Regions from separate parts of the Rhizobium sp. R339 genome, predicted to be linked through region 1. Evidence: riboswitches for the same ligand, from Rfam matches in the RefSeq annotation. Region 1 holds a riboswitch; each other region holds the start of a gene.
What was found. Region 1 has a riboswitch for thiamine pyrophosphate ahead of ATY76_RS26360 (YkoF family thiamine/hydroxymethylpyrimidine-binding protein). Riboswitches for the same ligand answer to the same signal wherever they lie in the genome.
Positions count from the first base shown of each region.

Region 2: it holds a riboswitch for thiamine pyrophosphate, as region 1 does, so the genes downstream of both, thiC (phosphomethylpyrimidine synthase ThiC) here and ATY76_RS26360 (YkoF family thiamine/hydroxymethylpyrimidine-binding protein) in region 1, are expected to answer to the same signal.
Region 3: it holds a riboswitch for thiamine pyrophosphate, as region 1 does, so the genes downstream of both, thiM (hydroxyethylthiazole kinase) here and ATY76_RS26360 (YkoF family thiamine/hydroxymethylpyrimidine-binding protein) in region 1, are expected to answer to the same signal.

Region 1 covers NZ_LOKV01000025.1:276,071-282,431, reverse strand. Annotated here, with positions in the region: gene ATY76_RS26385 (formate dehydrogenase subunit gamma) at 1-72, opposite strand, end outside; gene ATY76_RS26380 (LysR family transcriptional regulator) at 205-1,101, opposite strand; gene ATY76_RS26375 (metalloregulator ArsR/SmtB family transcription factor) at 1,146-1,487, opposite strand; gene ATY76_RS26370 (SDR family oxidoreductase) at 1,590-2,360, opposite strand; gene soxR (redox-sensitive transcriptional activator SoxR) at 2,493-2,957, opposite strand; TPP riboswitch at 3,220-3,333, shown strand; gene ATY76_RS26360 (YkoF family thiamine/hydroxymethylpyrimidine-binding protein) at 3,324-3,932, shown strand; gene ATY76_RS26355 (ABC transporter permease) at 3,941-4,750, shown strand; gene ATY76_RS26350 (ABC transporter ATP-binding protein) at 4,747-5,556, shown strand; gene ATY76_RS26345 (ABC transporter substrate-binding protein) at 5,623-6,361, shown strand, end outside.
Region 2 covers NZ_LOKV01000002.1:75,518-81,878, forward strand. Annotated here, with positions in the region: gene thiO (glycine oxidase ThiO) at 1-144, opposite strand, end outside; gene thiC (phosphomethylpyrimidine synthase ThiC) at 146-1,990, opposite strand; TPP riboswitch at 2,083-2,215, opposite strand; gene ATY76_RS05915 (class I SAM-dependent methyltransferase) at 2,343-3,386, opposite strand; gene ATY76_RS05920 (EAL domain-containing protein) at 3,646-5,652, shown strand; partial or broken gene ATY76_RS05925 (IS30 family transposase) at 5,738-6,361, opposite strand, start outside.
Region 3 covers NZ_LOKV01000006.1:17,639-23,999, forward strand. Annotated here, with positions in the region: gene ATY76_RS09880 (S8 family peptidase) at 1-1,314, shown strand, start outside; gene ATY76_RS09885 (hypothetical protein) at 1,323-2,648, shown strand; TPP riboswitch at 2,736-2,832, shown strand; gene thiM (hydroxyethylthiazole kinase) at 2,909-3,685, shown strand; gene thiE (thiamine phosphate synthase) at 3,682-4,317, shown strand; gene thiD (bifunctional hydroxymethylpyrimidine kinase/phosphomethylpyrimidine kinase) at 4,314-5,123, shown strand; gene ATY76_RS09905 (GNAT family N-acetyltransferase) at 5,351-5,830, shown strand; gene ATY76_RS09910 (glycoside hydrolase family 3 N-terminal domain-containing protein) at 5,855-6,361, shown strand, end outside.

The sequences.
Region 1 (6,361 bases):
GAGGAAGCGAAGATTGGCGACGATGGAACGGGTACGCGCTGCAATATCGCCTTCGGCGATATGAATGGTCATAAGGCAGCCCTCCCACGGCTTGCTCGTTGCAAAATGACGGCCTCCCCCAGCCTGAGTGTCATTTTCGCAAGCAGCATCTCAAGGAAGCAGCCGGCAATCAATAAAGCTATCTCGTTGCTTGATAGCTTTTTCCTATTGAAGTTCTTCCTCTTGGACCAAAACTCTGGCTTCGTGCAGCAGTGCCGACACCAGTGGCGTGAACGGCTCGCGATAAGGCGCCACAAGGCCGACCAGATGATGCGCCTCCGGCTCGACGATCGGGATCATGCGGATTTCGACGGGAAATCCGAAGGATTTCGCCACATTGCGCGGCATGATGCTCGCCCAGCGGCCGGTCCGGACATGCGAGAACAGCACGATCATCGAATTGGATTCGAGTGTCGGGTGTACTGTGGCGCCGGCCTCGATCAAGTGCCGGTTGATGATGCGGCGGTTCTGCATGTCGGCGGTCAATAGACAAAGCCGAAGATCGCCGACCTCCCGCCAGGTGACGCTGTCGCGGTCGGACAGCGGGCTGCCGGCGGCCGTGATCAGATTGTAGCGTTCGGCATAGAGGGGAACGCTAGTAACGCGGCCGAGCGGCTCGTTTTCGAGATAGGTGATGCCGGCATCGATTTCGAGATTTTCGAGCATGCTCAGCACTTGCAGCGAATTGCGCGAGACGATCGAGAAGGTCACGCCGGGATGGCGCTCCTGAAACGGCGTGGTGATGCGCGAGAGCATGGCCAGCGCCGTCGGAATGGCGGCAAGGCGGATGTGGCCGGAAAGACCGCGGCGCGCGGCGCGCATCTCCTCGCGCATGGTGCGGGTGTCGCCGACGATGCGCCGGGCCCATTCGAGCACGCGCTGCCCCTCCGGCGTCAGCCCCTGGAACCTGGAGCCGCGCTGCACCAGCATGACGCCGAGTTGATCTTCGAGCTGCCGGATCGCGGCCGAAAGCGTCGGCTGCGAGATCCCGCACTCTTCCGCGGCGCGGCCGAAATGCTTTTCATTGGCAAGGGCGATAAAGAATTCCAGCTTGTCGATCATCCCCTTATCTTCGACATAGCAGCCGTACTGCGCAAGGGCGGGGGCTAACTGTTTTCCGCAGCTGGAAAGAGATCGAACAGCGATTCGAGGAAGGCAAGCACGCTGACATTGCCGATGCTGTAATAGACCAGCCGGCCCTCGCGGCGCGTATTGACCAGGCCTTCGAGCCTCAAGCGCGCGAGCTGCTGCGAAACCATTGCCTGCTGGATGCCGAGGATACTTTCGATCTGGCCTACCGTTCGCTCCTCGGTCGACAAGATACAGAGGATCAGAAGTCGCGTCTGGTGCGCCAGCGCTTTCAGAAGATCACTCGCTTCATGGGCTTTTCCAGCGAGCTTATGCAACTCCTGGCCGGTCATCCCCGGCTCCGGTTTTGGCAATGGCATTCGAGATCTCGGAAGGAGGCAATGAGGTAGATCAGTACAGTAGCATATTCGCAGAAGCGAATTGGCCAAAAGTGATGAAATGCCAAAAAAGGTCCAAACAAATCAGCAGATAAGCTGACCGCCGTTGATTTCGATCACCTGGCCGGTGATGTATCCGGACAACGAAGGAGCCGCCAGGAAGAGATAGGCCGGCGCACAATCCTCCGCCGTTCCGAGCCGCTGCAGGGGGATGGATTTTCTGGTCTGCTCCAGCTTCTCGCGGGAGGAATAGCGCTCGTGGAAATCGGTTTCGATCGTTCCCGGCGAGACGCAGTTGACGCGGATTCCGTCGGGCGCGAGCTCGCGGGCGAGCGCCTTGGAATAGGTCGCCACGAAAGCTTTCGAAGCCGAATAGATCGAGGAACCGGGGCTGCCGCCGGTCAGCGCCGAAATCGAAACCGTGTTGACGATGGCAGCCCCCTGAGCCGCCTTCAACGCCGGCAGCAACGCCCGCGTCAGCGCCACCACCGATGTCTGGTTCAGTCGCACGACCGCCTCATAATCCGCATCGGTGAGCGTGCCGGCCGGAAAACGGCCGAGCATGGTGCCGGCATTGTTGACGAGCACATGCACCTTGTCGAAGAAGGCGAGAGCGTCTTCGGCAAACTGCGCCGCGCCGCCGACAGCCGAGAAATCGGCATTCAGCAACAGCGCCCGCCTTTCGGATTCGGCCGTCAGCAGGAAATCCGGCAGATCCCGTCCGGGCTTGCGCCCGGTATGGACGATCACCTTCGCGCCGCAATCCAGAAACTGGCGGGCCACTTCGAGGCCAATGCCGCGACCGGCGCCGGTCACGACGACATTGCGATTTTCAAACAGTCTGGGATGAAACACGAAGCCGTCCTCCTCGCGGACATGGCCGCCGGTTGCGCCATTCGCTGTTAACATATGAGTGCGCAGACCGAAAGAAAGGCGCGCATCGATCTTCACGGGAGAAATCTTACTGGGGAGACTTCCCCGGGCAAACTAGCTCTCGTCCTCCAGAAGCCGAGCACCCGGTCCTTCCCTGCCGAGCCGGTCACCGGGATTGCGCAGCGGACAGCTTTCGATCGACAGACAGCCGCAGCCGATGCAGCCGGCCAGCCTGTCGCGCAGCAGGCTCAATTGCCTGATTCGCTCGTCGAGATCGTCCTTCCACAGCCCCGACAGCGTCTGCCAATCGGCGGCTGTCGGCGTGCGCCCCTGCGGCAGCGATTCGAACGCCGCCTGGATTTCCGAAAGCGGAATGCCGACGCGCTGGGCCACCTTGATGATGCCGAGGCGTCGCAGCACATCGCGGCCGTAGCGCCGCTGATTGCCGCGGGTGCGAATGCTCGAGATCAGCCCTTTGGTCTCGTAGAAGTGCAGCGCCGAGACGGCAAGGCCGCTGCGCTCCGCCACTTCGCCGACCGTGAGCAGCCTGCCGAGCGCGGCCGGAGAAAATCTATCCATCGCCTGTTGACCTCAATATTGGTTGAGGTTTTATAAATCTTGCTCCTGCAGCCGTAAAGCCCGGCCGCCGAAAGGAGGCATGCCTGCCTCGCCCCTCGAAATATCAGGCTTCGGTTCCGTTCCCGGCAGGTACGGAACCTCGAGAAACACCCGGACAGGACCTCCGTCCGGGTGTTTTTCCTTTACATTCGGCTCATCCCCACCACACGGACGGGTTGCGAACTTTGCGGTTGCGGGAGGAGACCCCCGGTGATAATTTCCGCGCCGATTACAGGGGAGCTCCGTATTGCCGGGGCTGAGATGTGAGGCGCAAGCTTCTGGACCCTTCAAAGCTGATCTGGGTAATGCCAGCGGAGCGAGGTCCAAATGTTTTCCGGCGCACAAGTGTCGCTCTATCCGATGTCCGGCAATTTCGTCGGCATCATCCTTGATGCCGTCAAGGCGCTCGATCCCTATCGTGACCGGCTGCGCATCGAGACCGACGATATCTCCACGCTGCTGGTCGGCCCGCCCGACATCCTCTTTTCCGCCATGCGCGATCTGTTCGTCGCCGCCGCAAAAACCGGCGAGCATTGCGTGCTCTCCGCCGCGGTCTCACGCGGCTGCCCGGGCGAGCCCGACGACGCCATCTGCGGCATCAATTCTTCCTCCGAACAGGCGGAACCGCTTGCCGGGCGCATAGACGCTGCACTGGCCGCCGTCGAAGCCGCCGATGAAACCGGTCAGCCGACCGCCGCCCAATTCTCGCTCTACGTCATGGGAAGCGGAACCCATATGGATGAGATCTATGGCTGCATCGACTTCCTGAAGCGCTCCGGAACCTTCGATCGCTCGAAGAATTTCTGCACCAGGCTGAGCGGCGATGCCGGCGCTATCTTCGCGACCATTCGCGAGGCTTTTCATCGCTTCGGCGATCCCGAGGGACATGTGACCCTCGACATCACGATTTCCGCCAACAGCCCGACGAAAGCCTGAAATCGAACGTGACGACATCGCCGCAACCATCGGATTGGCGCCTTCCAGCGCTCCGCGCCGCTCTCTACCGGGGCATGCCCGCCTTGCTCGCCGGCTGCGCCTTCCTGGCGGCCTGGGAACTCTATGTCGATCTTTCCGGTATCAAGCCTTCCATCCTGCCGGCCCCCTCCCGCATTCTCATCCAGGGTTGGCTGAACCGGCAAGCGCTGGCCGCCAATACCTGGCCGACGCTCAGCGCGACGCTCGGCGGTTTTGCGCTGTCGCTGGCCTTCGCCTTCGTCTCCTCGATCCTCATGGATTTTGTGCCCTTCATGCGCCGTGCATTGCTGCCGATCTTCATCGCCAGCCAGACCCTGCCGCTGGTGGCGATCGCACCCCTCGTCGTGCTCTGGTTCGGCTTCGGCCTGCTGCCGAAGATTCTGCTGGTGGCGCTGGTAACCTTCTTCCCCCTGCTGGTCGCCCTGCTGCAGGGCTATGAATCGACCGACCGCGACATCGCCGAACTCCTGAACTCGATGAAGGCGAGCCGCTGGCGCATTTTCCGACTCGCCCGGCTCCCCTCCGCCCTGCCCTATTTCTTCGCCGGCCTCAGGATTTCGATCACCTATGCCGTCGTCGGCGCGATCTTTGCCGAATATGCCGGCGCCGCGAGCGGCCTTGGCATCTATATCCTCAATGCCAAGAACAACTTCCGCCCCGATTTGGTGCTCGCAGCCGTGATCGTCAGCGCCGTTCTGACGCTCTGCCTCTTCGGGCTGACGCTGATGATCCAGCGTCTCGCCATGCCCTGGCAGCCACCCCGGGAGCGGCGCCGATGACCGACATGCTTGAACTGCGCAACATCTCGAAGACCTTCGACGGCATGAAGGTCCTGGGCGATATTTCCCTGAGCGTCGCAAACGGTGAGTTCGTGTCGATCGTCGGCCCATCCGGTTCCGGAAAATCGACGGTGCTGAGATTGCTGACACAGGCGCTTCAGCCCGATTCCGGCACCATGCTTTTCAATGGCGTACCGCTGGAACAGGCCCTGCATTCCTTCGCCTTCATGCCGCAGCGCGATGCGCTGATGCCCTGGCGCCGGATCATTGACAATGCCGCGCTCGGCCTGGAGGTAAAGGGCATGAGCCGCCGCGCCGCCCGCGCCGCTGTCGCGCCGCTGTTCGAGCGGTTCGGCCTTGCCGGCTTCGAGCACCACTATCCCTCCGCGCTTTCCGGCGGCATGCGGCAACGCGCGGCACTGCTGCGCACCGTCATCCAGACCCAGGACATGCTGCTGCTCGATGAGCCCTTCGGCGCACTCGACGCCCTAACGCGCACGCAGATCCAGGAGTGGCTTCAGGGCATGTGGACCGAGCACCGCTGGACGGCGCTGCTGATCACCCATGATGTGCGCGAGGCAGTATTTCTTTCCGACCGCATTTACGTGCTCTCCGCCCGCCCGGCCCACGTCATCCGCGAATTCCGCGTTCCCCTGCCCCGCCCGAGAAGCATCGCCGATCTCGGCTCGCCGGCGGCCCAGGCGATCGAGACTGAAATCCTGCAAACCCTGCTTCATCCGCTGGAACAGGATGATTTCAGGCCAGGCGGCCTAAAATCTGAATCCTATTCTAATTTAAAGAGTTAGAGCATGATGTCGTCCAAAAACCGCACGTTTTTCGGCCTCACGCTCCACAGACCTGAGGAGGTCACCATGCCGCTTCTCACCCGTCGCCAGACGATCCTCGCCGCCATCGCAACAAGCCTCGCCGGCCGCGTCGCCTTCGCCCAATCGGCGCCGGCAAAGGTTCGCATCGCGCTCGACTGGACGCCCAACACCAACCATATCGGCATCTATGTCGCCAAGGCGAAAGGCTTTTATACCGCCGCCGGCCTCGATGTCGAAATTCTTCCCTTCACCGACACCAGCGCCGGAACGCTGGTGTCCAACGGCGTCGCCGATTTCGGCATCAGCAGCGAGATCGAAGCCATCACGCAGCGCGCCGGCGGCGGCGACGTGAAGATGGTCTACGGCGTCGTCCAGACCGAAACCGCCCGCCTGATCTTCAAGGGCGGACGCGACGACATCAAGAGCCCCAAGGATCTCGACGGCAAGACCTACGGCGGCTTCGGCGGCACCTGGGAGAGCGCGCTGGTCTCCGCGATGATCCGCAACGACGGCGGCAAGGGCGACGTCAAGACCGTCACCCTCGGCACCTCTGCCTACGAGGCGCTGGACAATGGCTCGATCGATTTCACGCTGGAGATCTACACCTGGGAAGGCATCGCCGCCCAATTGGAAAACCGGAACATCAGCCGCTTCCACTATTCCGATTATGGCATTCCCGACGAACAGACGACGGTGATCGTCTCTAGCGACGCCTATCTCGCGGCAAGCCGGGAGCATGCCCGCGCCTTCATCCAGGCGACGCGCCAGGGTTACGCCTATTCCA
Region 2 (6,361 bases), on a different contig from region 1:
CGCCAGCATGCCGCCGGCGAGCCACGACGCGGCCCGGTCGAAATTCGCATGCGGGTCGACGATGCTGACCTCGGCGCCGCGGGCCTGCAGTTCGTGCGCAACGAGGAGCCCTGAGATGCCGGCCCCTTTGACGAGGACGTGCATCTCAGGCTCCCGTGGTCTCGATCGGAGAGGGCCCCTCGATCGAAGAGACGGCAACATAAAGGTCGCCGCCTTCGCGGTAGCGGGCGGCCATGGCCTCAAGACCCTCCTTCTGCGCTTCCGACCTTATATCGTGTGATATCCTCATCGAGCAGAATTTCGGGCCGCACATCGAACAGAAATGGGCGACCTTGTGCGCTTCCTTCGGAAGCGTCTCGTCGTGGAAGGAGCGGGCCGTTTCGGGATCGAGGGAAAGGTTGAACTGGTCTTCCCAGCGGAATTCGAAACGGGCGCGCGACAGCGCATCGTCGCGGATGCGCGCCGCGGGATGGCCCTTGGCGAGATCGGCGGCATGGGCGGCGATCTTGTAGGTGATGACGCCTGTTTTGACGTCGTTGCGGTCAGGCAGGCCGAGATGCTCCTTCGGCGTGACGTAGCAGAGCATGGCCGTGCCGAACCAGCCGATCATCGCCGCGCCGATCCCTGAGGTGATGTGATCGTAGCCCGGCGCGATGTCGGTCGTCAGCGGGCCGAGCGTATAAAAGGGGGCCTCGCCGCAGACCGCAAGCTGCTTGTCCATGTTTTCCTTGATCTTGTGCATCGGCACGTGGCCCGGCCCCTCGATCATGACCTGGCAATCCCTGGCCCAGGCGATCTTCGTCAGCTCGCCGAGCGTTTCGAGTTCGGCGAATTGCGCCGCGTCGTTGGCATCGGCGATCGAGCCGGGGCGCAGGCCGTCGCCGAGTGAGAAGGAGACGTCATAGGCGCGGCAGATGTCGCAGATTTCCTCGAAATGCTCGTAGAGGAAGCTTTCGCGATGATGGTGCAAACACCACTTGGCCATGATCGAGCCGCCGCGCGAGACGATGCCGGTGACGCGATTGACGGTCAGCGGGATGTAATGCAGCCGCACGCCGGCATGGATGGTGAAATAGTCGACGCCCTGTTCGGCCTGTTCGATCAGCGTGTCGCGATAGATCTCCCAGGTGAGGTTTTCGGCGATGCCTTCGACCTTTTCCAGCGCCTGGTAAAGCGGCACGGTGCCGATCGGCAGCGGTGAGTTGCGGATGATCCATTCACGGATATTGTGGATGTTGCGGCCGGTCGAAAGGTCCATGACGGTGTCGGCGCCCCAGCGGGCGGCCCAGACCATCTTCTCGACCTCCTCCGCCATTGACGAGGTCACCGCCGAATTGCCGATATTGGCGTTGATCTTCACCAGGAAATTCCGGCCGATGATCATCGGTTCCGATTCCGGATGATTGATATTGGCCGGAATAATGGCCCGGCCGGCGGCGACTTCCTGGCGCACGAATTCCGGCGTCACGTGATCGGGAATATGGGCGCCGAAGCTCTCGCCATCGCGAAGCATCACGCCGGCCTGGGCTTTGCGGCCGAGATTTTCGCGGATCGCGATGAATTCCATCTCCGGAGTGATGATCCCGGCGCGCGCGTAAGCCAGCTGTGTCACCGCCTTGCCGTCCTTGGCCCGCAACGGCTGCCGTTTTGCCGGAAATTCCGGCGTCAGCCGCTCGCCGCTGGCAAAACCGTTATCCTCGGGACGGATGCTGCGGCCCTCATAGGGCTCGACGTCGCCGCGGGCGAGCACCCAGTCGCGGCGCAGCGCGGCAAGACCTTGCTCGATACGGATATCGGCGCCTTCGATCGTGTAGGGACCGGAGGAATCATAGACGGTTACCGGCGGCTCGCCCGAGGTCGGATGGAGGCTGATCTGGCGCATCGGGACCTGAACGTCGGCATGGATCTCTCCCGCGACGTGGATCTTGCGCGATGACGGCAGGGCGCCGGTGGTGACGGTTGGGGTGAGGTTCTTTGCGGCAATGGTCATGGTTTGAGGCTCCAAAGTGCAGTTGGAGACCCAGTCAGTCAGCCGGAATGATGAAAAGACGCCGGCATGGATTCCACGCGTGAATCCGCAGCCTTCGAGCGCTTGCACCGTCCCTACGCCAGTATGAACTGGATCAGGTTCAACGGGTCACTGCGCCACAAACCGGCAAAGCCGTATTGTCCAGCAGTATCTCAGCCCCTTGCCGGGACCCCCCTGGTGAATGCTGCGGAGGCTACGTCCTCGATCCAGTTCATGTCAACCCTGGAGCTGAAAGTAACCCGATCGCCACGCACGAGTGGCGACGCCGCCGGGCTGGGCGCGTCGGTTTTGTGAGCGCCCAGCCCGTCGAAGCCTACGACAGCTTTTTTATCGTGCTGTAGATGATGTTGCGGTTGGCGCCGAACCAGACCGTCTTATCAACCGTGTTTTCCGGCGCACTACCATTGGCAATACGCCACATATCGGCCTCGGAACGCTGGAGGAGCTCCCAGTTCATGTAGGATTCCATGTATCCGTCGTCGGCCATCTCGTCGGAGAAGTTGGCAAATAGAAAGACGCCGCCCGGCTTCAGCATTTCCATGCAAATCTGCGTCAGTCGGATTGCGACTTTATCGGTGAGGTAGTCGTACAATCCTGCTGCGTAGATGAGATCGAAGGTGCCAATCTGATGCTTTCGCGCCAGCAAGCCGCGCACGGATCCATTGATAGGCTCGACCGAAGTTCTATGGAATTGGCTCGCGATCGAGCCGATACTGTGGGGATCCTGATCAAGAGCAACCCAGCGTTTAAGGTTGCCTTCTGCAAGTGCTTTTGATTCCTCCGCTTCGCGAAGGTGACCGGCGGCGATGGCGAGGACCTCGGTATCCCGACCTATTCGTGCAGCCGTCTCATCGACGTAGCGGGTCAGGGTTTCGCGACGCTCCCTTACGGCTACCGGGCCGGGAGCGTTTATCGTGTATTCGAAGATATTCAGACCGAGAAGGGTCGATCTGGCCACTTCTTCGGTCACCGCCGGATGCCCATAAATAAAGTCTATGAGACTGGCATCACCGGAGTAGCCGCGAGGTTTTTCAAAGGACCAACGAGTGAACGGGCATTGCTGCAGAATCTCTGCCGAGGGATGGGCCTGAATAATCGGGATGAGCTTCTGCCACACAACAGCGCCGAATTTATGCCGGATGTCGTGGAGCTGACCAATCAACCACCTGACTGCGTCAGACAGGCCTTTGCCCGCGGCGAATCGCTGCATGGCAATGTTGATGACGATTGCAAACTCAGCCTCCGCAATTCGCAGGCGGTCTGTTTCATTATCCTTGCCAGGTGAGAGAAGCGTATTGCTGACGGACTGCGGTGTAATCAAGCTTTGGCCATCAAGGGAAAAAAGCGGCTGAACCAAGGAAACCTCGTCGGTAAATAGAGATTTAATAGATTGCATAAAATCCTTACCATTTTCATGAAGGTCAAGCGCAAAGGTTGGCGGCAGCGTCCCCGTGCACGTCCTGGCTTTAGAAAGTATTAGTGAACCCAAGAGATACTCCGCCCGCTTGGGGATCGTTTCGGGCGTTATCGGTTGATGTGGGGTCTGTGTAGGGCTATCCAGCTTCAGCTAGCGGTCTGTGTAGGACAACTGCTGCAAGATGTTGGGTGGCAGGGGCATGATGCACGTGTTAGCCGAGACCGCAGTCGCCGCCACGCGGCCGACACTGTCGTCAGAACAGTTGCGTCGCATTTATAGTAAGGAGAGCGAGAGCGGCCGAAAGAGCGCGACGCGCAAGGGCCTCTGGATAGCGGTGGCTGCTTACCTTGCCTACTCTTTCACGGACTATCTTTTTATCGGTGATGTCGTTCAGTACACAATTGCTGGCCGGTTGGCGGTCGGCGTCACTGCGCTCTGCCTGCTGGAACTCTTACTCTACCGCAAAGCAAAGGCCGACACGGTCGACATGGCCGCGGCGGTGTCCGTCCTGGCAGCTTATCTTGTCTGGCTTCTGACCGGCCAGATGACCACGGTCAGGGACGCTTTCTCATATTATATGGTTTTTGGCGCGATCTTTATGATGAGCGTCAACTTGTTCTTCAGTTTCCGTTTTCCGGTTGCTCTTGCCGCCTCCGCAACGAACGTGCTCATCTTCATCGGCGCCCTCTATCTGTTCGTGCCTATGGTGCTTCTCCACAAGCTGATCCTCGGCGCCTTCTGCATTTCCTGCTTTATTTTTACCTCTTACGTGAACCTTCAGCTCAATCGAGAGCGCTACAAAGTGTTCCTCAATGCTCTTGAAGCTGGTTTGCAGCAGGCTGCGGCCGATGAAAGGGGCAAGGCTCTTTTGCACCTCTCGAATACGGACTCGTTGACCGGCCTGGAAAATCGCCGGGCAATCGATCAACGTCTGCGTGATCATTGGCAACGCTGGCAGGACCAGAGGGCGCCCTTTGCCGTCCTGCTTATCGATGTGGATCATTTCAAGCGCTATAACGACTGCTACGGCCATCAAGAAGGTGACCGGTGTCTTGTAGCGGTCTCCCAGCTTCTTCAAAACGTGGCCTTGTCCCATGACGCGATCATCGGGCGATATGGCGGCGAGGAATTCATCGTCATCACACCGATGCCGAACCCGGAAAGAGCGGCGGAGCTCGCGGAAGCCATGTGTGCTGCCGTTCGAGCGCTGGCTTGGCCGCACGAGCACAGGCGAGACGGGACCACCGTCATCACCGTAAGTGTCGGCGTCTCCTATACGCGGGACCAGACCAAGCAGGTCGACAAGGTCATTCATGAAGCTGATCGGGCGCTTTATGCCGCCAAGGCAACGGGCCGCAACACCCTGCGGGTCTTCGATCCTGAAGACCCGCTGAGTAGCGATGACAGCGAGGATATAGCTGCGACCCTGAAGATCGCGGTTGAACACGACCTTGTCTCCCTCGTCTATCAGCCGATCCGCAACGTGCAGACAGGCAAGATGGATGCCGTTGAAGCTTTAATGCGTTTGAGGATGTTGGACGGAACGGCGGTATCCCCCGCCACATTTATTCCAGTCGCGGAAAGGACAGGGTCGATCATCGAACTGGGGCGGTGGGCGATCCGCACTGTCTGCCGGGACCTGTTGGCGACCGGCGTGGTGCAAGTGGCAAGCGTCAACGTTTCGCCGATTGAACTCAAGATGCCAGGTTTCGCCAGCTATGTCGCAGCGACACTCGCTGAATTCGACGTCACGGGCGCTCGGCTTGCTTTCGAGATTACCGAAGGGGTGGAGCTGGAAATCGACCAGGATGTGGTTCGTTGCATCAGCGATCTGAGAAAGCTGGGCGCTCAAGTCTGGCTCGACGACTTTGGCACGGGGTTCGCAGGGCTCTCTTGGCTTCGTCTCATAGAATTCGACACCATCAAGATCGATAGGTCCTTCCTCCATGACTGCGACACGGAAAGAGGCAAGAGGATGTTGCTTGACATCATCAGCCTGCTGCGCAATCGCGGCGTGAGGATCCTCATTGAAGGCGTGGAGACTATTGAACATCAGCGGCTGATGCAGCAGTACGGAATCAATCAGCTTCAGGGATATTACATTGGCCGCCCCGCGCCGGCAGCTCAGTTTGAAACTGATAACGTGTTGCCGTTCGGCATGGTCAGGAACTTTGATTCCAAACGTCTATTTGGGAATGGCGCATAGGTTCAGATCCTATCAAGCGCCTCTTTTTCGCAAGGCGGAATGAAGTATATCCGGGAGAGGTGTCATCCGCCCATTTCGCCACAGGGCCTTTCTGCCAAGGCGATTGCGGGTCACAGAACCAAGTCTGCGTTCCGATGCCAGCCTGCAGATAGGGCCATTCGCTGAACTCAGTGCCTCGGTCGAAGGTGATTGTCGAGCAGCGTGGGGCAGGGGTTGGAGCACCTCGATCAACCCGTCCATGATCGGCTTCGACTGCCGGTCATTGTTGCGAAGGAAGACAGCAAAACGGCTGACCCGCTCGACCAATGAGGTCACGTTGGCCTTGCCGAACTTCTTGCGAAACTGAATGAGATCGCACTCCCAGTGGCCGAACTGCTTGCGCTCGGCGACAGTATCGGGACGATGGAGGATGTTGAGTTCCGGGCCGAAGCGGCGACCGTGACGCCGGCGGCATGCCGCGATCTGCGTCTCGCACGCCGCTCCGGCAGGTGCCACCACAGTTTGATGGCCTGACCGTCTGCGGAATAGGCGAACTTGTAGATCGTCTCATAACTGACGCAGATTGGATGGCGCTCCAGCCGCATGCGGCCGGCGATCTGCTGTGACGACCAGCCATGGATGATCCGTTCGATCACCGATTGGCGCACATGGGAGAACCGGGCGAGCTTGCGCAGCTTGGCTCTGCGCTCCCGGGCCATCTCGTTGGCGG
Region 3 (6,361 bases), on a different contig from region 1:
TCGCAGATTTTTTCGAATGGCAGCAGGATCGCCGCCAAATCCCTCTGGACCGACAGCTACGCCTTTGCGACCCTGACTCGAGAAGCCATCGACCGGCTTTCGACCTGGATGATGACCCAAAAGAAGGATGGCAAAAAGCAGAAGGACGTTCCGCTCGTCTACAAGATCTGGCGTGATCATAAGATTGATCGCTGCGTTTACGAATCCGTCAGGACGATCAAATGCGATGCGGCCTATGCATCCTTTGCGGCCAGTGGAAAAGGCATCGTCTGGGCGGTCGCCGATACCGGAATTGACAAAAACCACCCACATTTCAAAACGCTTGGCACGCTCGATCTGCCGGACGGCCTTTATCACCGGGATTTCACCATCGACGATCCCGATCCCGACCCGGTCGTGGCGTCGGATGCGGCGTTGATCGACACGGCCGGCCATGGAACCCACGTTGCCGGCATCATCGCCGGTCGCACCTCCGTAAAAGAAGTACCGAAAACGAAAGCGCTAAAGACTATTTGCGTGACCTCGCAGATTCGCAAGGAGGATGGAACAAAATCAACGGTCAACGATCCGCACGAAGGCGTCATCACCGGCATGGCGCCGCACTGTAAGCTGATGAGCCTGAAAGTGCTGATTAACGAGAAGCAGGGAAAGCTCAGCAATCTGCTGGCTGCGATCAATTACGTCCAACGCTCGAACGATTATGGGCGTAACCTCAAGATTCACGGCATCAATCTCAGCCTCGGCTACACCTTTGATCCGGCCTGGTTCGCCGCCGGGCAAAGCCCGCTTTGCGTGGAGGTCAACCGGCTTGTCCGCTCGGGCGTCTGCGTGGTGGTCGCAGCCGGCAATGCCGGCTACGGCACGGTGACGCAATTTTCCGGCGCGCCGGAACGCGCCGCCCATGTCGGCACGATCATGGATCCCGGCAATGCCGCGCTTGCCATCACTGTCGGCTCGACGCATCGCGACATGCCGCACACCTATGGCGTCTCCTATTTCTCCTCGAAGGGACCGACGGCCGACGGGCGCATGAAGCCGGATCTCGTCGCCCCCGGCGAACGCATCGTCTCGTGCGCACTTCCCGACCGTGACAAACCGAATGAAGCGCCGTTCCGGGAGGATACCGGCACGAGCATGGCGACACCGCATGTTTCCGGCGCGATCGCCGCCTTCCTGTCTGTCCGGCGTGAGTTTCTCGGCCAGCCGGAACGCGTCAAGGAAATCTTCGTCGGCGCGGCGACCGACCTCAAGCGCCGGCCGGAGTTTCAGGGCGCCGGCCTCATCGATCTGATGCGAACACTGCAAGCTGTGTAGGAGGACACATGGACACGCTTGGACCCTCGCCATTCCTATGGCTCGAATTCGACAAGGACGGCGCGATCGATCCCGCGCGGGCGGAGAAACTCGCCGCCCTGCTGAACCAGCCCGGCAGGACCGATCTCGTGGTCATCTCGCACGGCTGGAAGAACACCAAGGACGATGCCCGCACGCTCTATGGAACGCTCTGGGCCAACGCCTGCAAGAAACTGGCACCCGACAAGGCGCGCCGCACCGTCGTCGCCGGCATCGTCTGGCCGGCCAAGGCCTATCGGACGGATTTCGACACGGAAACGCTGGTGGCCTCAGGCGGCGGCGCCCAGGCAGCCGACGGCGCAGCGGCGCCGGTCGAGGATCTCGACGAGGCAGCTTTCAAGGACGTGCTGGCCGATTTCGAGGATCTTTTCGGTCCGGATGGTGCTGGCACGGCCGAAAAGGCGCGGGCCGCAGCCGAGACACTTGATGAAACGACGTCACTTTTCCTCGTCAGGAAAGGCAAAGAGGCAATCGGCTCTCCCCAATCCGATACCGAGCTCAAGGCGGATGCCGAACCGATCGCGCTCGCGACGGAGGATGCCAATAGCGCGAAGGTGCTGATGGAAGGTCTCGTCCCGCCGCCAACCTTCAGTCTCGAAAGCTCGGTCGGCAAGGCGCAGGGTCTCGGCGACGTCGTCTCGGGCTTGATCTCCGGCCCAAGAGCGGCGGTGGCGCGGTTCCTGAACCAGCTCACCTATTACGAAATGAAGAAACGCGCCGGCGTCGTCGGCGAGGCACTGACCAAAAACGTCCTGTCGAAACTCGTGCTGCAGCAGCCGATCCGGCTGCATCTCATCGGCCACAGCTTCGGCGCCCGGCTGGTCTCGGCGGCGGCGAACAAGCTCGCCCCGGTCCCGAAGCTGGAATTCTTCTCGCTCACTTTGCTGCAGGGCGCCTTCTCGCACAATGGGTTCGCCAAAGAGATCAAGCCGGGCCTTGCCGGCGCTTTTCCCGATGTGGTCGGCAAACCGACTGGCCCGATCTGCGTCACCCATACCCATAACGATCTCGCCTGCACCCTCGCTTATGCGCTGGCCTCGCGCCTGTCGCGCGATATCGCCAAGAGCATCGGCGATGCCAACGACGAATTCGGCGCGATGGGGGCGAACGGTCCTCAGCACCTGAAGACTGGACAGGCGGTCGAGGACGATGCGGATGCCGTCTTCGCGCCGAAAGCCGGCAAGGTGAACACCTTCCTGGCGGACAAATATATCATCAAGACCGCGGCGTCGGATGCCCACAACAATGTCGCGAACGAGGAGGTCGGCCGGCTGCTGGCAAAGATCGTCGGCTGATCGTCTTCGTGATTTGGCCACACCGCACGCTTCGCGAATTGTCATTTTCCGGGTGACATGCGCCCCGTTCTCTGCGAAAACAAACCCGATGAGAGACAGGGGCGTCCGCCGGCAGGCGGGCTGAGAAGCACCCTTCGAACCTGAACCGGATCATGCCGGCGGAGGGAGTCGCTCGGGGTTGGGCCTTGCCCGCATAAACCGCCCCGTGCCCTGCCCCCGCCTGAAAGGGGCAACAGCAGATGAAGACCACGTCGGGAGCAATGCTGAAGGCGATGCGCGAAAAGCCGCCGCTCGTTCAGTGCATCACCAATTGCGTCGCCATGAACATTGCGGCAAACGTCCTGCTCGCCGCCGGCGCCTCGCCGGCTATGGTGCATGCTGCGGAAGAAGCCGGCGAATTCGCCGCCATTGCAAACGCATTGACCATCAATATCGGCACGCTTTCGCCCCAATGGATCGAAGGCATGCAGGCGGCTGCCAAGGCAGCGAACGCAGCCGGAAAACCCTGGGTGCTCGATCCGGTCGCGCATTACGCCACCGCCTTCCGCCGCAAGGCGGTCGCCGATCTCCTGGCGCTCAAGCCCACGATCATTCGCGGCAATGCGTCCGAGATCATCGCGCTTGCCGGCGGAGAGAGCCGCGGCCAGGGCGTCGACAGCCGCGACCCCGTCGAGCAGGCCGAGGATTCGGCGCGGCGGCTCGCGGAGCGGCAGCAGTCGATCGTTATCGTCACCGGCGCGGTGGATTTCGTCACCGACGGTCAAAGGGCCGTGCGGGTCGCAGGCGGCTCTGCCCTGATGCCGCAGGTCACCGCGCTCGGCTGCTCGCTCACCTGCCTCGTCGGCGCCTTCGCCGCGACCGCACCCGAGGACCTCTTCGGCGCGACGGTCGCCGCCCTCGCGACCTTCGCCGTCGCCGGCGAAGATGCGGCACTGGGTGCTGCGGGCCCGGGCTCCTTCTCCTGGCGATTGCTCGATGCGCTGGCTGCCATCGATGCCGAAACGCTCGACGCCAGAGCAAGGGTATCGGTCGTATGAAGCGCTTCGACCTCTCGCTCTATCTCGTCCTCGATCCCGATCTCTGCGCCGGGATCGGCATGGTCGAGACGGCGCGCCTCGCCGCTGCCGGCGGCGCGACGATGGTGCAGCTGCGTGACAAACATGCGGGCACAGCGAGAATGATCGAAACCGGCCAGGCCTTGAAACAAGTGCTCGACGGCACAGGCGCCCTCCTCATCGTCAATGATGACGTCGAGGCGGCAATCGCCATCGGTGCCGACGGCCTGCATATCGGCCAGGACGACATGGATGCGCGTGACGCGCGGCAGATGATCGGCCCCGGCATGATCCTCGGCTTGTCGGTGGAAACCGCGCAGCTCGCCGGCGCCGTCGATCCTGATATCGTCGATTATACCGGCGTCGGACCGGTGTTTGCGACACCGACCAAGGCCGACCACAAGCAGCCGATCGGCTTTGACGGGCTTGCCAGGCTGGTACAGTCCTCACCGGTGCCGTCGGTCGCCATCGGCGGGCTCAAGGCGGAACATGTGGCAGGCGTATTTGCCGCAGGAGCCGAGGGGCTTGCTGTCGTCTCCGCAATCTGCGGCGTGCCCGACCCCGAAGCGGCAACACGTCGCATCGAAGCAGAAATCCGAAAGGTCCGCCCATGATCCGCAACGTTCTCTCCATCGCCGGTTCCGATCCCTCGGGCGGGGCCGGCATCCAGGCCGACCTCAAGGCCTTTTCCGCCCGCGGCGTCTATGGCATGGCGGTGTTGACGGCGCTGACGGCGCAGAACACGCAAGGAGTGAGCGGCGTGCATCTGGTGCCGCCGGAGTTCGTCGCCGACCAGATCAATGCCGTCTTTGCCGATGTGCGCGTCAATGCCGTCAAGATCGGCATGATCGCCAATGCCGGGATCGCCGAAGCCGTCGCAGCAGCCCTCGCGGGCCGGCGCGGCATTCCCATAGTCATCGATCCCGTCATGATCGCCAAGGGCGGCGCGGCCCTGCTTGCGCCCGAAGCGATCGACGTGCTGACCCGCCGGCTGCTGCCGCTCGCAACCCTCCTCACGCCGAACCTGCCCGAAGCCGCAGCGCTGCTGCACCGACCGGTCGCAAGCAGTCGCGAAGAGATGGCGGCACAGGCCGAGCAGCTGCGCGCGCTAGGCCCTGCCGCGGTGCTGGTCAAAGGCGGCCATCTCGACAGCGATGAGAGCCCCGATGTGCTTGCCACTGTCGGCGGCCTGCACTGGTTCGAGGCGAGGCGCGTGCCGACCAAGAATACGCACGGCACCGGCTGCACGCTCTCCAGCGCGCTGGCGGCCGAGCTTGCCAAGGGCGCCTCGGCCGAGCAGGCCGTCGCCATTGCGAAGGATTATCTCGCCGATGCGGTCGCCGCCGCCGACAGCCTCACCGTCGGCTCCGGCCACGGCCCGGTGCAGCATTTTCACGCGCTGTGGAAGCACGGGGAATAACCGATCTCGCCGAAAGCGGCGCAGGCATCAGGATTGCGAGAGAAAAACGGCCCGGACCCCCGGGCCGTTTTCGTTCGTACCCTCGGCCGGCACTGAACCGAAGCTGCCGGGGCCGAGCGCACTGCTCCATTTGAAAATCCCTGTTGACAAGCCCGGCCAGATGGCCAAGTCTATAACACTAAAAGGGGATAAATTCCGTAATAACGGAATAATTGGAGGAGAGACAGGTGCCAGACCTGCTTGTGAGCTTATATTCCGCCAAGCTCGCCGAACTGAAAGAACGGGCCGATATCGTCGGCGCCTCCATCCGCCCGGCCCTCCCCCCGGAACTGCATCTCGTCGTCAATTGGGCTCGCGAACACTTCAGTGAGAACTGGGCAAGCGAGGTCTCGGTCGCCTTTTCCCGCCAGCCTGTTGCCTGCCTGATCGCCGTCGAAGACGGCAAGCTGCTCGGTTTTGCCTGCTACGACACCACCGCACGCGGCTTCTTCGGTCCGACCGGCGTCGCCCCGGAAGCGCGCGGCCAGGGCATCGGGCTCGCTTTGTTTTCCGCTTGCCTTCAGACCATGAAGTCGCTCGGCCATGCCTATGCCGTCATCGGCGACGCCGGCCCGGTCGATTTCTACGCCAGGACCGCAGGCGCGATCGCCATCCCCGCCCCCGACAAGGGCATTTACGAAGGCATGCTCAGAAGCGCGCCGAAATGACCATCTGATACCGGAGCACCAGAATTGTCCTCGACCCCGCTCGCCCTTTTCGTCGGCCTCCCGAACCCCACGATTTCGGATGACGAATTCGCCCTCTTCCGCGAGACCAATCCGCTCGGCCTCTTCGTCGGCCGGCGCAATCAGCGCGAGCCGCAACAGACGAGGCGGCTGATCGAACGCTTCCGCGAAGCCGTCGGCCGCGACGACGCGCCAGTCTTCACCGACCAGGAAGGCGGGCGCGTCCAGCACCTCGATGCCGGCCCCTGGCCGCTCTTTCGCAGCTTCGGCCAGTTCGCCGAACTTGCGCGCCGCGATTTCGATCTCGGCAGAAAGGCGCTCCGCCTTTCCTCCCAGGCCATGGGCGCGATGATGACGGAACTCGGTCTTTCCAGCGGCTGCTCGCCCGTTCTCGACCTCGTCTTCGAGACGACGAGCGCGGTCATCGGCGCCCGCTCCTTTGGCCCCGATCCCGATGTCATCGCCGCCCTCGGCCGCGAGGTGGTCGACGGTCTGCTGGAGACCGGCAACATG